4 regions of the Paenibacillus sp. N22P23 genome follow, and region 1 is predicted to be linked to each of the others. Evidence: predicted binding sites of a transcription regulator. Region 1 holds the regulator's gene; each other region holds the start of a gene.
What was found. The regulator LexA, encoded in region 1, represses DNA repair genes until DNA is damaged. The targets are predictions, from matches to a motif close to CGAACATATGTTCG.
Positions count from the first base shown of each region.

Region 2: a site for LexA is predicted at 2,023-2,036, ahead of addB (helicase-exonuclease AddAB subunit AddB). Genes of this name have one in related genera too.
Region 3: a site for LexA is predicted at 1,562-1,575, ahead of AC506A_RS03500 (DNA polymerase IV). Genes of this name have one in related genera too.
Region 4: a site for LexA is predicted at 1,963-1,976, ahead of recA (recombinase RecA). Genes of this name have one in related genera too.

Region 1 is NZ_JBXENT010000001.1:1,595,874-1,600,089, forward strand. It holds gene AC506A_RS07590 (aldo/keto reductase) at 1-750, opposite strand, end outside; gene AC506A_RS07595 (DUF896 domain-containing protein) at 781-984, opposite strand; gene AC506A_RS07600 (LysM peptidoglycan-binding domain-containing protein) at 1,255-1,632, opposite strand; gene lexA (transcriptional repressor LexA) at 1,822-2,442, shown strand; gene AC506A_RS07610 (hypothetical protein) at 2,539-3,123, opposite strand; gene glnA (type I glutamate--ammonia ligase) at 3,252-4,216, opposite strand, start outside.
Region 2 is NZ_JBXENT010000001.1:86,575-90,790, reverse strand. It holds gene addB (helicase-exonuclease AddAB subunit AddB) at 1-1,949, opposite strand, end outside; gene AC506A_RS00410 (class I SAM-dependent rRNA methyltransferase) at 2,295-3,701, opposite strand; gene AC506A_RS00405 (Na/Pi cotransporter family protein) at 3,804-4,216, shown strand, end outside.
Region 3 is NZ_JBXENT010000001.1:693,743-697,958, forward strand. It holds gene AC506A_RS03485 (GNAT family N-acetyltransferase) at 1-425, shown strand, start outside; gene AC506A_RS03490 (hypothetical protein) at 455-757, shown strand; gene AC506A_RS03495 (GNAT family N-acetyltransferase) at 759-1,211, shown strand; gene AC506A_RS03500 (DNA polymerase IV) at 1,627-2,880, shown strand; gene AC506A_RS03505 (YhjD family protein) at 2,877-3,383, shown strand; gene AC506A_RS03510 (DUF4362 domain-containing protein) at 3,489-3,998, shown strand; gene AC506A_RS03515 (MFS transporter) at 4,069-4,216, shown strand, end outside.
Region 4 is NZ_JBXENT010000001.1:609,501-613,716, forward strand. It holds gene pgsA (CDP-diacylglycerol--glycerol-3-phosphate 3-phosphatidyltransferase) at 1-467, shown strand, start outside; gene AC506A_RS03060 (competence/damage-inducible protein A) at 582-1,823, shown strand; gene recA (recombinase RecA) at 2,046-3,104, shown strand; gene AC506A_RS03070 (RecX family transcriptional regulator) at 3,196-3,861, shown strand; gene rny (ribonuclease Y) at 4,042-4,216, shown strand, end outside.

The sequences.
Region 1 (4,216 bases):
TAGGACTGCTTCAAGCACTGCGAAATTATCCTCGCTAGCACGATTTGCCCACGAGCTCTCACCTTGCTTGGAAGTTAATCTTCCACTTACAGGCTCATCTTGTGTGTACCTGCCTGTCAGAAATCCGCCGCCTAGTGGTGCCCAAGGAATAATACCTACATTCTCTTCCAAGCACAAAGACAACATCTCGCGGTCCATCTCACGACTAACCAGGCTGTATTGCGGTTGAATCGAGATAAAACGAACATAACGATTCCAATCGCTCGTAGACAAAGACTTCATGAGCTGCCATGCGAAGAAATTGGAACAGCCGATATAACGAACTTTCCCTGATGTAACCAGATCATCGAGCGCGCGAAGCGTCTCTTCGATCGGTGTAGCGTGATCCCATACATGAACTTGGTAGAGGTCGATATAGTCGGTATCCAGTCTCTTCAAGCTTGCTTCAACAGCATCCATAATATGCTTTCTGGAAACACCAACGCCGTTTGGATGGTTTGCGGTCGCAAATCTCACTTTCGTTGCGAGTACAACTTCGGAGCGTCTATCTTTTATCGCCTTACCTACAATCTCTTCAGAACGCCCGGAAACATATACGTTCGCAGTATCGAGGAAATTGCCGCCTTTCTCGAAGAAACGATTCATCATCTCTATCGAATCCGTCTCGCTCGTCGTGTTACCGAACGTCATTGTACCTAAACAAAGCTCCGATACGGCTAAACCGCTTCGGCCAAGTAAACGATATTGCATGCTACATGTCCTCCTTCGAATAGACTGCTGCTAATGCTTGATCGTATCGTCCCCGTCCTCTTCATCCTCCACATATTTAATGGTATCGAGTTGATTACGGAAGTTTTTCTTGAAATTCTCAAGATATAGACGGCGAAGCTCGTCGCGTTCGACCAGTTCCTCCGGGGATAACCCTACTGTTTTGTTCTTTCTGGATAATTCATTAATACGGGCGATGATCTTCTCCATATCCATTATGCTCCTTTCCTGAATCGGCCAACATGTCATTCTTTACTTTGACATTTTTAATTGCCCATTGTCAAGGCGAAATGGACCTCTCCAGCGCTTGATTCCACTAGTCTTGACCGCGCTCCATCACGTCAAGTTCACCCTATTTATACGTTATACCACGAAAATGAAAAAAGCCTGAGCAACGGGGGCTCAGACTTGTGAATGCAGATGCTTATAGAACGTTCTTGTAAGTATGTATTCCTATTATAGAAGTAGATGCGGTATATCATCTAGTTATTCGGCAGGAATAATTAAGGATTGTCCGGCTTGCAGCGAGCTAGAGGTCAAGTTGTTCCGTTGTTTCAAGTCGAAAACAACATGACGAATATCTTCACCTTCCTTGCGAATACTGCTAGCGATATTCCAAAGTGTGTCACCGGAGCCAACAATGACGATCTGCTCCGAAGCAGTAGGTGCTGTCGGATGCTCACTGTTAGCTTGGCTTGTCATCAGTGACAATCCTGTGAAAAGCAGTACGAAAAACAATGTAGCAACGGCTAGCCTCATTAGTAAACGTTCTGTTCTTCTCTCTTGCCAAGTACGCTTCACAGCGCGTGTATTGCGAGTTTCACCTTTATAAGTAGAAGAGTAAGTGGACATTGTTGTCATCATTCACCAGCACCCCAAACGTTTGTTCTGTTTTTGTTAAATTTAGAATAACACGAACGCTTGTTTGCAGTCAAGCGCAATTGGAACATTTGTTCGTGAAAATATGCGAACTTGTGTTTCTCGAACTTATGTTTGTACGAACTCCGGTTCTGTGCTATAATTTGACACAAATGAAACTTTGGAGTGATTCCGGTGTCGAAACTTTCAAACCGCCAGCAGGCGATACTAGAATTCATTAAGACGGAAGTACGCGAGAAAGGCTATCCGCCTTCCGTTCGTGAGATTGGCGAAGCGGTCGGACTCGCTTCCAGCTCAACTGTTCACGGCCATCTTGATCGCCTGGAGAAGAAAGGCCTTATTCGCCGCGATCCAACCAAACCTCGCGCGATTGAGATTTTGGACGGCGAAGACAACGAGATTCCATTCCCTCTCTCCATTGCAAAGGTCCCTGTAGTAGGTAAGGTAACTGCCGGTGTACCGATTACGGCAACAGAGAATATCGAAGATTACTTCCCCCTTCCAGCTGACAAGGTTGGTGACCACAACGTATTTATCCTTAGCGTTGTTGGAGAGAGTATGATCGAAGCAGGCATTCATAACGGCGATTACGTCATTGTCCGCCAACAGCAAACCGCTTCGAACGGCGATATCGTCGTAGCGATGACTGAAGAAGACGAAGCTACTGTGAAAACCTTCTATAAAGAGAAGGACCATATCCGTCTTCAACCGGAGAACTCGACGATGGAACCTATTCGTCTGCGTAATGTATCCATACTCGGTAAAGTCATTGGACTTTTCCGCGACATCCACTAAATGAACGAAACAAAGGGGCATTTCTTATCGCTGCAGCAGCGATAAGAAATGCCCCTTTTCGGTCCTCCCCTCGTAGATGTACCTCCGCAATGTCAGCTAACCTACAATTTCACGGAATAACAAATGACGATAAGTGAATTTACTGCTCTTGTACTTGAAACTTAAGGCTATGCCGGAGAAATCAATCTGAATCGATTTAAGCGCATATGCCGTTACTTTTTGTCGAATCAAATAGGATAGCCGTGTTCGATTGTTGTTGTTCACAGCCGCAGCTACCGCAGCTGCGTAAGTTGAAGAACATAGAAGTGCTTTATAGAAGGGCAGAACTGCTCTTGCAATCGCTCTATGAATCGGAGTGGAGAACGTGAATTGCGTTGTCCCCGGTGGAATCGTCGTTCCAATGGAATATTGAAGGATAGGCTCCGGAAACTCGAAATCGAAGAAATAGCCAATCGCATTCGTCGAGAAGCCGTTTAACTTTGCAGAAGGCACTACCGACTTAAACAGAGCGGATAAGGTATCCAAATCCGCGCCTCGAATAGCCTTGGACCATTTCAGTGCATAGGTATAATTCAGTGCGATCTTCCTTAAGAATGGCACCATTGTTGCTGCTACATGTGATAATATCGCCCCGGTAAGCCGAAACTGTTTTTCCGCTTTTGTCGCCGCCCTCTCCTTCACACTCGCTGCCTCCTTCATGTATTACTGTTGTGGCATACTATGCGGATTGAGAGGTACAAGTGCGGAAACACTTCCATCCTCAGACACAAAAAAACCCTCAACGCCAGAGGCGTCAAGGGTTTCCGGTTCTAGTAGAGCGTCAGGTACTGATCGCGTTCCCACTCGTGGATTTGCGTACGGTACATGTCCCACTCGATTTCTTTAAGCTCATAGAAGTGTGCAAGCGCATGGTCGCCAAGCGCTTCACAAATCACTTCGCTGCGAAGCAGCTCCGTCAATGCTTCTTTCAGGTCATCCGGCAAGCTCGGGATGCCTTCTTCAATACGCTCTTCATCCGTCATCACGTAGATGTTACGGTCAGTTGGAGCCGGCAGCGGAGTCTTGTTGCGGATACCGTCAAGACCTGCTTTAAGCATAACTGCAAGCGCTAGGTATGGATTAGCCGCAGGGTCTGGGCTGCGCACTTCAATCCGTGTGCTGAGACCGCGTGAAGCCGGAATCCGAATCATCGGACTGCGGTTGCTCGCAGACCATGCTACATAACAAGGCGCCTCATAGCCTGGTACCAGACGCTTGTACGAATTTACAGTTGGGTTCGTAATCGCTGCGAAGGCACGTGCATGGTTCAGCATGCCAGCCATGTAATAACGAGCGATTTGGCTAAGGCCCAGCTTGTCGCTCTCATCGTAGAACGCGTTTACGTTACCGCGGAACAACGATTGGTGACAGTGCATACCGGAACCATTCACACCGAAGAGCGGCTTCGGCATAAACGAAGCATGCAGTCCGTGCTGGCGAGCAATGGTTTTGACTACCAGCTTAAACGTTTGAATTTGATCGGCTGCTTTAATTGCATCCGCATATTTAAAGTCGATTTCGTGCTGACCTGGAGCCACCTCATGGTGAGAAGCTTCGATTTCAAAGCCCATTTCTTCCAGTGTCAATACGATTTCACGGCGGCAGTTCTCACCAAGATCCATCGGCGCAAGGTCGAAATATCCGCCTTGGTCGTTAAGCTCTGTAGTCGGATTGCCTTTCTCATCTGTTTTGAATAGGAAAAATTCCGGTTCAGGTCCAACGTTCATCGCAGTAA
Region 2 (4,216 bases), 1.5 Mb from region 1:
AGTTTGCGGCGTACGCCTGGCGCCATTACCAGTCCGCCATATTCCAGCGTTTCACGTTCCTGCTCTGTAAGTACGCCGTCCTCTTTCATTCGCTGCGGCATGACGCCGTCATTGGCGCCAAGCAAATAACAGATCGTGATTTGGCCGGAACGCGTACGATCCATGCTACCGATCAGTACTTGATCCAGGGAAGGCGGAACAGATGCAAGCTTCAAACTCTCAAGTCCCGTCTCTACCATTCCCGTGAACAGTTCAAGCGGCATCGCTTCGCTGCCCGTCATTTCGGTTAGTTGATCGAGTAAATCCATAACGCCGTCCCACAGTTGCCTGTGCTCTCTTGCCCGGAGCGGATTGCCTTCGGTAATCGCTTTGCGGCTCCAGCGCTCCATACGATCCGGCGCTTCAATAGTCACTAGCAATCTGTACATGGCTTCGCACATTTGTCGGACACTGCCGGCTTTCTTCATCTCCCTGCTGAATTTACGCAGAACCGGTACGACCGCTTCCCTTGCGGCCATAATGGCATCAAATTCCCGCAGTTCATTCTCGCCAGCTTGCACGGGGTCGCCATCCAGCGTATCGCGCATTAAAGGCTTCCACTGGCTGAGCGTCGTCCATCTGTTGCCGTTCATGCCTGATGCAAGCGCATAGTTCTCCAACAAATCAAACGTTTCCCGCGTTAAACTGCCGTCCTCGGGGATAAGAAGCTCTGATTTGATACAGCGGAACACGGCTTCGTAACGCCAGCCGTGTGTCGCGATTTCCAGCGCAGATCGAATAAACTCCACGAACGGATGATGAAGCGCTCCATTCTTCTGATCGAGGAAATAGGGGATGCCATAGTCAGCAAATACCGCTTTAATATAATCGTTGTAATCAGGCGCATTACGTACCATAACGGCCATATCCCGATAGCGCAGCTCTTCGTCGCGTACTCTGCGCGTAATATCCCGAGCGACGGCCTCCACTTCCGCTCGGCGATTAGCTGCAGCATGGAGCGATACGCCTCCTTGCTCCAGTTCCGTGTCCGGTAGACTGAGCGGCTTTCTTCCGCCATAGTAACGCTCCAAATGTGCAAGCATCGGATTTTCCTTAAACCTATACGGCGTGCCGTCGAGCAGCACCGGCTCCTCGATCTCCACGCCGTTCTCGATTGCCAAATCGCGAAGCTTCATATAAGTCTCCGCAGTCGGCCGGAATAAATCCAGCTCATGCGGCTGTTCGCTTTGCTCGTAAAGCTTGTCCAGACATAGCGTCACAGTCATTCCTTTGGAGTATTTCATTAACGTGCCGAGCGCGTCGAATTCTTTTGGCGTAAATCCATGAAACCCGTCTACCCAAATCTCTGTATCTGCCATAGAAGGTGCTTGATGAAAACCTTTGACCAGCCAGCTCAAATAATCCTCGGCATCTACGTAGAGACCGTCGAGCTCTCGTTCAAGGCCTGAGGCTATCATTTGCAAGTCATGCAGCTTTCTCCCCAGCAGGGAGCTGCCCTTCTGCGGCATGCGGCTTTCGACGAATGATGTCAGCTCATCTGTGCCGATGCCGTATCGCTTCCACTCTGTCATCAGCTCACCAAGACGCTCGATGAATCCATGCTGGGATTCGCTGCCTTTGAACAACTGCAGCTGCTCCTCGAGACGGTGGACGATTTTGTAGAGCAGCATATTTTTGCCGTTCTCGCTGATTGGAACAAGCGCGGTGCCGCCTGTCTCCTGCATAATGCGGAACGAAAGACGGCGGAAGCTAAGCGCCTGCGCTCTAATAGAACCGCTAAGTTCCGCATGGTTCAGCAGCGCATATTCCGTTTGGAAGGTTGCCTGCTCCGGCACCAATATGACGATCGGCGGCCCGTCCGGCTGTGCCAGCACGTTGCTGCGAATTTGATCCAAACAATAATGGGTCTTACCCGACCCTGACCGGCCAATTACATATCGGAGCGTCATAATTCGCCAACCTCTTCTCGTTATTCGATTCTACTATTCTACCATACGCCTCAGCTTGTTTCATCCGAAAACACAAACATTTGTTCGATTTGTAATTAGGTAAATTGTTCATTGTCCCAATTGACTGAAACCAGCACCCGATAACATTGGAATGTTGTACGTTTTTTTGAGCAGCATTTCATGTTAATGGCGGAGATCGCGACGACGGCGGTGGCGGTGGTATGACACCGATACTATTGTTGGAGTTGGTGTTGGTCCAGCAACCGTAATTAACAACAAAAAAACGCTCCCTTACTTAAGCGATCGCTTAAATAAGGGAGCGTTAAATACTATAATCAAGTGTCGCTAGCGGCTCCGCACTTCGAATATCCCAAACTTCAAATAATGGCCTTCATTGACGCCGACGATTTGCGGATGATCTTTGCCTGCCGCACGCCAATCAATCAAGCGGAGTGTCTTTCCTGCGTCGATGGCAGCCGCTTGGATCGTTTCGAGGAACAGCTCGGGACGCATATGGTAGGAACAGCTCGCTGTTACAAGGTACCCGCCTTCATTTACCAGCTTCATTCCGTGAAGGTTAATATCTTTATAGCCGCGTACTGCGCCTTCGATTGCATTCTTCGATTTCGTAAACGCCGGCGGATCGAGAATGACAACATCCCACTTCCGGCCCGCATCCCCCATCTTCTTGGAGGTATCCACTTTCGCGCTGCCGCGCTCTTGGCGCTCTTCGATTCCCTTCACTTGTCTGCGAAGATATTCAAACGCATCCGCAACGACAAATTCCACTCGCTCCTCGAACCCATTACGAATGACGTTACGACGCGCCGTTTCGATGGCATGCTCGGATACGTCAAGACATGTTACTTTCTTAGCACCATATTTGCAGGCATGCAGCGTGAAGCTTCCCGTATGCGCGAAACATTCCAGCACCGTGGCACCGTCCCAATACGGGAATGTGACTACCTTGCCGTTCGCGTTGACAGGGACAAGCTTCGCTTCATTAAGAGATGCTAATGTGCCGGTATCGTCGGACGGAGCCGAAGAAGAATCGCCATCTTCGACTGATTTCAATTGAATGCCGCTGCGCGCTCCCCAGCCGAGCATCAGTGGTGCGATTGAAGCTCTATTCTCGCGTTGATCGAAGAAGTAGCCGGTCTTCTGTCCTTCTACAATATCCACTTCCATCTGCAAGCCATTCTCCAGGATATCGACGATGCGAGGACAATCGCCATACAGAACACCTGTCCGCTGCTCGGTTCCTTCAAGTTCTCGAACGGAAACGTCACTGCGCTCGTAAATACCCTGCGGCGCAAATACATCAACTAACGCCGCGACAATCGCTTCACGGCGAATATCCATTCCCAGTGTCAGCAATTGAACGACTAGTACGCCGCCAAACCGGTCTACGATCAGTCCAGGCAGAAAATCGGCCTCTCCATAAACTAACCGGCAATCATGCCCTTGCACAAACCGATTCCGATGCTGCGCACATTGGATGAAACGTTCTCGGAAGTACGCCTCATCCATGGCTTCGATTGGTTTGTACGATGTGACACGAACAGTAATTTGAGATTTTGGATTCCAGTAGCCCGTTGCCAAATACCTGCCTTGATGTGTCACAAGGTCAACCAAATCTCCGGGAGTGGCTTCTCCTTCTATACGGTTAATTTCGCCTGCAAACACCCACGGGTGTCCGGCCTCCAATCGTTTCTTGCGATCACGCTGCAATATTGCTTTTACGCGTTCCATGTTCATCCTCATCCTTTCCGTAAGCTGCCTTGATCCAATCTTGTCATGCTCGTCCAGTCTGCTGCATATGTATCGTTATTCTTGTTAAAGGAGCGTACTGCCATGCTAATCATGATCGTAGCCCGCGTTCTGGGAGGGTTTGTCGTCTTCATGCTCGGCATGAGAGCGATGGAGCTGGCCATGCATCGCTCTGTCGGCCACCGGCTGCAGGACGTGCTGCGCAAATCTACCGCCACACCGCTTCACGGAATGCTTGTCGGGACAGCAACAACGGCTGTACTGCAGAGCAGCACAGCCGTTACCGTAATCGCAATAGGACTGGTCAATGCCGGCGTGCTCACCTTCCCGCGCACGCTAGGCATTATTCTAGGTACAAACATCGGCACGTGCTTAACTACCGAGTTAATTGGTCTTAATCTAGGCAGTCTGGGCTGGCCTCTATTAAAGATATCATTTGCAGTCTGGCTGCTGACCGCCCTCTTCGGTGAGGTTGGCCTTGGCAGCGGCAGCCGCGC
Region 3 (4,216 bases), 900 kb from region 1:
ATGAATCGGAGTCGGATTTAGAGCCGCTCACCGCGCTGATGGCCGATTTGGGATCGCCTTCGACGCATGAGGATATGAAGCTGCGAATGGCGCAGATCGAAGGGAGTCCGAATTATTTTACATTCGTGGCGGAGCTTGAAGGTGCTGTGGTCGGCATGGTCGGGCTGCGGATGCAGTTCAGCTATGTCAGCAATGATGTGAAGACGCAAATTTCCTCACTGGTCACGAAGAAGGAGTTTCAAGGTCAAGGCGTCGGCCAGGCGCTGCTTGCGCATGTGGAGCAGTGGGTGCTGGAGCAAGGCGGGCATTTTATCTATTTAAACAGCGGAATCAAGGAAGAACGGACGGAGGCTCATGGATTTTATAAGAAATGGGGCTACTCCATTACGGGATATCGGTTTGCGAAGAAGCTGCAGCGCCCGTAGATGAAACAAAACAAAGGGAGTCTATCACGTTGAGAAAAGTTGAGATTCGCGAGATCGGCACGAAAAGTATGTTCAAAGCGACGATTTATCTTATGATCATTCCAATGGCGCTGATGGCCTTGATTGGTTTGATGATTACCATTATTGGAGCAGCTACAGGTAAAGGCACGCTGCTCCTTGTGGGAATTCCATATTTGATCATGCCATTCTTTCTAGTTTTCGTTTACGGGGCACTGAGCATGCTTGTTGCCTTGGTCTATAGCGCGTTTGCGAAGAAATTCGGCGGATTGGAGCTAACGCTGGCGGATAAGGATGCGGGGGCAGATGTCTGAGCTGAGGATTCGCTCATTAGGCGAGGGCGAGGCGCTGCCTTATGAACTGCTGCTTCTGGCCGATCCGGAGCGGCAGGCGATCGATGCTTATGCGGGTCGGTGCGTGTGCATGGTGATAGATGAGGATGGCGAGGCGGTCGGCGTATATTTGCTGCTCGCCACTCGGCCGAAGACAGCTGAAATCATGAATATCGCCGTACGGGAGGACTGTCAGGGCAGAGGTCTCGGCAGGGAACTGATCGAGCATGCGGTTCAGCATTGCAAGGAACAGGGATATCGTGCGGTTGAGATCGGAACGGGAAATTCCAGCCTGGGGCAGCTTAGGCTTTATCAGAAATGCGGTTTCCGCATAGTGGGCGTTGACACCGACTACTTCGTTAAGCATTATGCGGAGCCGATTATCGAGAACGGGATTCCTTGCCGGGATATGATTCGGCTGAGGCTTGAATTGTAAAAAAGCCACGAAAATTTCATCTCGCACTCCTCATCTTGTATTCCGCGAAAATCTAACGAACCGTAGAGGCGTTAATTGACTGAATTTAAGGGTTCCGAGAATCTAACGAACCGTAGAGACGTTATTGGGGGATAATCGGTTCCCAAATACTCAAAAACTGTCAAATAGTGCCCCTACGGTTCGTTAGCTTGTTTTCGGAGCCACGAATGGGCAAATAAGACCCGTACGGTTCGTTAGAGCCTTCCGCCGAAACAGTACCGGATTCGCAAGTGTTGGGGCTGCTCCTTTTCTCATAAAAATGCTGTTCCGAATCGTTTAATCGGAACAGCATTTTTTTGGCACTTGCATTGCGAACATACATTCGGTGTATAATGATGATGAGAACATACATTCCTATCGCTGAAAGGTGGGGGCCATGGAACGCATCATTATGTTGGCGGATTGTCAGTCGTTCTATGCGTCCGTCGAGAAGGCGGCGCACCCGGAATATCAGAATAAGCCCGTCGCCGTCGCAGGAGATCCCGCACGGCGCTCTGGCATTATATTGGCAGCTTGTCCGATTGCCAAACAATACGGCGTTACAACGGCGGAAACGCTCGGCGAGGCACTTGGCAAATGCCCGCAGCTTGTTATCGTGAAGCCGCGCATGCAGGCTTATATCGACGTTTCTTTGATGATTACGGAGATTTTCGAATCATTCACGGACTTGGTGGAGCCTTTCTCCATTGACGAGCAATTCCTCGACGTGACCGGTTCTGTTGCTTATTTCGGTTCTGCAGAAGAGATCGCAAGGCGTATTCAGAACAAAATCATGCTGTATACCGGCGTCTGGTCGCGAGTGGGCATCAGCTCCACGAAAGTGCTCGCCAAGATGGCGACGGATATATGGGCCAAGAAGAGCGAGAGCGGCATCTTCACACTGCCGAAGTCGGAGGTGGATACGAAGCTTTGGCCGCAGCCGGTGGGTAAGATGTTTGGCATCGGATCACGGATGACAGCGCATTTTCAGCGGATCGGGATCTTCACGATCGGCGACCTGGCGCGGATGGAGCTCCATGAGCTGAAACGCAAAATGCGCGTATTGATGGGGCGCAACAGCGATATTCAAGCGGAGCTGTACTGGCAGACAGCGAACGGCATAGACACAAGTCCGGTTAAGCCGAGCACACATAACAATCAGCAGGCGGTCGGTCATCAGATGACGCTGCCGCGCGACTTCTCCAGCCGTGCCGAAATCGATGTCGTACTGCTGGAGCTCAGCGAGGAGGTCAGCCGTCGGTGCCGGGCCAAGGGATATATGGGCCAGGTGGTCGCGGCCGGCGCTCAAGGAGCGGATTTCGACAAGCCGACCGGGTTCTTCCGGCAGACGACGCTTACTGATCCGACGAATATTACGCGAGAAGTGTTCGATGCAGTGCGCAAGTTGTTTGATACGCACTGGGATCAGATGCCGGTGCGAAAGCTTGGCGTTACACTGTCGAAGCTGTGCCAAGATGACCAATATCAGCTTACGCTGTTCGGTAACCGAGAGCGGGTGCGTAAATTGGAACGAACGACTGATCAAATCAAGTACCGTTACGGGAGTACGGCGATTCTGCGCGCCTCCTCGCTGCTGGACGCTGCCCAGGCTCGCGAGCGCAGCGTGAAAATCGGAGGGCATTATAAATGAGCAAGAAGCTGGAAGGAAACGGCCGCTGGGAATCCAGCCGCATGATGCTGCCTGAGCATCGGGAGCAATATTTGCAGCGCAGGGAGCAGACTGAGGCAGCGGAACAGCCTCAGGATTCGGGGAGATCCACGCCCGAGCAGCTGCCCACGAAGGAGGAGCTTGAGCTCATTCGCGACTTTGTGCTCCTGCCGATTATGATGACAATCGTCGATAAGAACTGTACCGAAATCAGCTTGTCCTCTTATTCCATGAAGAGTTTATATATCAAAGCTTCGCAAGTGCTGATGACCCGCCTTCATGGGGAACTAAGCGAGGTGCGCAAGCAGATGAAGCGGTGCCAGATTAAGGTATTCGAGGATGAACGGGTGGACAGCGCGATTCATTATCACTTTACCTGCCGCGGTTATAAGGATAAATTCGCAATGATGCGTGAAGTCGTGCGTGCGGAGATGAGCGTTCGCATCGCCAGATATGTGGCGGAGATGTTTAAGGCGAACAGTTGACACGAGGCGAGTCCGGAATTACCGGAGCGAGTCCGGAGTTACCGGACGATCATCCATGCAACTTTCGGGGATGTCTTCGCGTCGATAGGCATGAGGTGATTCTAGATGATGAGAAAAGCGGCAATGATTGGATTAGCCCTGCTGCTGCTGACGGCTTGCGGCCGAGAAGGAAGTAACGGTCAAACCGTAGGCAGCGGACAGTCGCAGGGGGCCGAGAATGATTTTCCGAAGGTGACGGAACCTTACCATCCTGAACAGGCGATAGCAAACGGTGACGTTGTTAATGTGCATGGGAAGTACTCGAATTTAGAGAAATGGAATCAATTTGTTACGCATGTGAAGCAAAAACAAGCCGGTCGAATGAATGTCCGAATCACCCAGTATACGATTGAAGGGGATCCGATCTTCTATGAGCTTACATACGATGGGAAACAGATTTATTATACGTTTGACAATGGCATGGATGCATTCGGGAGCGATCTAGGCAGGCCAAGTACGACATGCGAAGGCTTGGACACCAAGGAGATCGAAGGAGGACAGAGATTCGTAGTGCTGACAGGCTGTGTAGATCAGAAGACGGCGGATACGTTCTACTTTGATGCTAATGCCAAATGACGAAAGCGGTTGAAGGCGCCCTCTGCATCCATTAGAATAGGAGGACATTAGCAAGAGGAAAGGCGTTCTTATGTGGAAGTATACGTTTCATCTATTTCGTGATCTATCTCCGGGCGTAAAGCGATTTATTGCCACGGAAAGTCTGTTTGGCATCGGGGCAGGTATTTTCAGTCTCATTCTCAACTTGCATCTTCTTGATCTTGGATTCTCCAAGGGTG
Region 4 (4,216 bases), 990 kb from region 1:
CCATTACTTGGAATCAGATTTTGGCCGCGCTGGTCTTTATCGTTGCAGCGAGCACGGATGGACTTGACGGCTATATTGCGCGCAAGAACAAAATCGTCACTAATTTGGGCAAGCTGTTAGATCCGCTGGCAGACAAGCTGTTAGTTGCGGCGGTGCTTATTTCGCTTGTCGAAATGGCTAAGCTTGATGCTTGGATCGCGATCGTCATTATTAGTCGTGAGTTTGCAGTCACCGGCCTTCGCCAGATTGCGCTGCTTGAAGGCTCTGTTCTGGCTGCCAGCACGTGGGGCAAATGGAAGACGGCCGTTCAAATTACGATGATTATCGCGTTATTGCTTAACAATTTCCCGTTTGCATTTCTGGATTTTCCGTTCGACCTTATTTCTAGTTATGCGGCGGCACTCATCACGGTTTACTCCGGCATCGATTATTTCGTCAAAAATAAAAATCTCATTCCGGTAGCATAAACCGGCTTAAACAAGCAGCATCACTCCTTCTGTTCGTCAGGAAGGGGTGATGCTTTGCTTTTCCTTGACCGATTCCGCCCGAATTCAACTTATACATAGATTGGAGCTGTTGTTATGCGTGCTGAAATTATTGCGGTAGGTACGGAATTGCTTCTTGGTCAGACCGTGAATACGAATGCCACTTATTTATCTCAAGGGCTTGCGGAGCTGGGTGTCGATGTTTACTTTCAAACCGTCGTTGGCGATAATGCAGGCCGAATTCGCCAAGCGATCGAGCTTGCGCGCACAAGAGCCGATCTTATTCTCTTTACCGGCGGGCTTGGGCCGACGATGGATGACTTAACGAAGGATGCGCTGGCGGACTACTTGAATCGTTCCATTGAGATTCATCAGCCGTCTATGGACAAAATTGAAGTGTTGTTCAGCTCGCGCGGCATTCATATGGTGGAGAGCAATCGCCGACAGGCTCATCTGATTGAAGGCAGCGATCCGCTGATGAATGATGCGGGGTTAGCTGTAGGAAATGCGCTAACGGTAGAAGGAACGAGCTATGTCCTGCTTCCAGGGCCGCCGCGTGAAATGAAACCGATGTTCGACGGACCCGCTAAAGCGTGGATTAGATCCGTTATGGGAGAGGAGCGTAAGCTGTTCTCTCGTTTGCTGATGTTCGCCGGAATCGGTGAATCCAGCTTGGAGCAGGCCATCATTGATTTAATTGAGGGACAATCCGATCCATCCATTGCGCCGTATGCCAAAGAAGGCGAAGTCGCCATTCGGATTTCGACGAAAGCTTTGAACGAGCAGGAAGCAGAAGCACGTCTCAAATCGGCTGAAGAGCAAATTCTTGCACGCGTTGGTACGCATCTGTACGCGCGTGAGGACATTCCGCTCGAGGAAGCTGTCATAAGGCAGCTTCGTGCTACCGGACGCTCACTAGCCAGTGCAGAGAGTCTCACAGGCGGTCTGTTCGCGCAGCTCGTGACACAGGTGCCCGGAAGCAGCGGAGAGTTTGTTGGCGGCGTCGTAACGTACACCAACTTAATGAAACATAAATTGCTGAGCATCCCGATGTCGCAGCTCGAGGGGACAGATGCGCCCGGAGCTATCAGCGAATCGACAGCGGCGCTCATGGCGGAGCGGGTACGCGAACTCGCAGGCAGCGATTTCGGCGTCTCGTTAACAGGCGTAGCCGGCCCTGCCGAGTCCGAGGGGAAGCCGGTCGGACTTGTGTATTTCGGACTTTCGGAGCGCGGGAAGCCGACGCAGGTGTTCACGGCGCATCTTAGCGGCAGCAGAGGCATTATTCGACTGCGTGCAGCAAAGTCGCTTCTTTATCGGCTGTGGCAGGCACTGTAAACTAGAATAAATTGTTAATTTAGGCTTGTCAGATGATATATTTTCGACTATAATCGACATTAGTTAGCGGAAGAACCGTGGCGAAGATTACTTTGCTGCGGTTCTTTTTTTGTCATTCTATTTGGCCAAATAGAAAATAAGAATATATGTTCGTAAAAATGCTTGTCAAAGTACTAGAAACAAGGTATCATGAAAGTATAAATTATAAGGGATGTGGATTCGTTGGCAGATCGTAAAGCCGCATTAGAAATGGCATTGCGTCAAATAGAGAAGCAATTTGGTAAAGGCTCCATCATGAAGCTTGGTGAATCAACTCATATGCAAGTTGAAACAGTATCCAGCGGTGCACTTGCATTAGATATTGCACTTGGAATTGGCGGCTTCCCACGCGGCCGGATTATTGAAGTATACGGGCCGGAATCTTCCGGTAAAACAACAGTTGCGCTTCATGCGATCGCAGAAGTACAACGTGCTGGTGGACAAGCTGCATTTATCGATGCGGAGCATGCACTTGATCCTGCGTACGCAAGCAAACTTGGCGTTAACATTGATGAATTGCTTCTGTCGCAGCCGGATACGGGTGAACAAGGCCTAGAGATCGCGGAAGCACTTGTTCGCAGTGGCGCGGTAGACATTGTCGTTGTTGACTCCGTTGCGGCGCTCGTGCCGAAAGCGGAAATCGAAGGCGACATGGGAGACTCCCACGTTGGTTTGCAAGCACGTTTGATGTCGCAAGCACTTCGTAAGCTTTCCGGTGCGATCAGCAAGTCGAAGACGATCACGATCTTTATTAACCAGCTTCGTGAGAAGGTCGGCGTTATGTTCGGTAATCCTGAGACAACGCCAGGCGGTCGCGCACTGAAGTTCTACTCCACAATTCGTCTTGATGTTCGTCGTATCGAGTCCATTAAGCAAGGGAACGACATTGTCGGTAACCGGACACGTATTAAAGTCGTTAAGAACAAAGTCGCTCCTCCATTCAAACAAGCTGAAGTCGACATTATGTATGGTGAAGGCATCTCTAGAGAAGGAAGCATCGTGGATATCGGCGTCGAGCAGGATATCGTTCAGAAGAGCGGTGCTTGGTTCTCTTATAACGGCGAGCGTCTTGGGCAAGGCCGTGAGAACGCGAAGCAATTCCTTAAAGATCATAAGGACATTGCGGCTGTGATCGAGAAGCAAATTCGTGAAGCCAGCAACATGGCTGCTGCAGCTGCGGCTGGAGCTGCGTTCAGCGAGGACGAAGAGGACGAGGACGAATTGGATTTAGATGTGGAATAAACCGGTTCTGATGATCGGTTACCCGGAGAAGCACCTGTAAAGGTGCTTCTCTATTTATTAAGCGAGTGTGCGAAGTGGGGGAGGGACTGAGGTGCTAGTAATTACCGGCGTTGAGCAGGACCGGAAGTCCAAGCAGCGCTACCATCTGTTTGTCAATGATTCGCGAGAACCGTACACCAGCGTACATGAAGACCTACTGATTAAATTTCGGCTGCTTAAGGGCAGAGAAATTCATGCGGATGAGCTGAAACAAATTGTCGAAGAGGATACTCGGCACCGGGCCTATATTCTTTCTCTATCGTACTTAGGAGCAAGGCAGCGGACGGAGAAGGAGATTTTGCGGTATTTGGCACGGAAGGAAATTGATCCCGAATCTGCTGAGAAAGCGATAGAGCGTCTGACACAAGAAGGTCTGGTAAATGATAAGCAGTATGCCAATATGTACGCTTCCGAACGGATGCGGACTCAGATGAAAGGGCGCCGCTTATTGCAACAGGAGCTCGTGCAGCGAGGAATCTCCAGAGATATGGCTAAGCAGGCCTCTCAGAAGCTGAATGAGCAATCAGAGACTGAGATTGCCATCCGTGCAGCACATAAGAAATGGCCTTATGTTAAAGGTGAACTTCGTGAGAGGAAACAGAAATTAGCTGTGTTTCTCCTGCGCCGCGGGTTTCCGATGAATACAGTTAGAGAAGCGGTAAAGGCAGCTGTTCTCGGAATGGAAGATGATGAGGATGGGCATATGCTTGACAATTGATTTTCACAAAAGATAAAATAAGTTTGTATTCTTTATTCTAGAATCGATTTTCCTTCCAAAAATTGATTCGAAACGATTATTTTCGTCAAATTTAGTTATGTTGATCGGGTTAAAAACCGGCTAGAAAACCAAATACTGTCCCAAGCGTTTGCTTAGGTGAGCAACGAGGAGGTGAGAAAGATGCCAGTAGTGGTATGGATCCTGATCATTCTCGTTGTTGGTGCAATTTTCTTTGGTGTCGGTTATTTTATTCGCAAATCGATCGCCGAGGCCAAAATTTCAAGCGCCGAGCAGGCCGCTAGTCAGATTGTTGACAATGCGAAGAAAGAAGCCGAAGCGCAGAAGAAAGAAACGG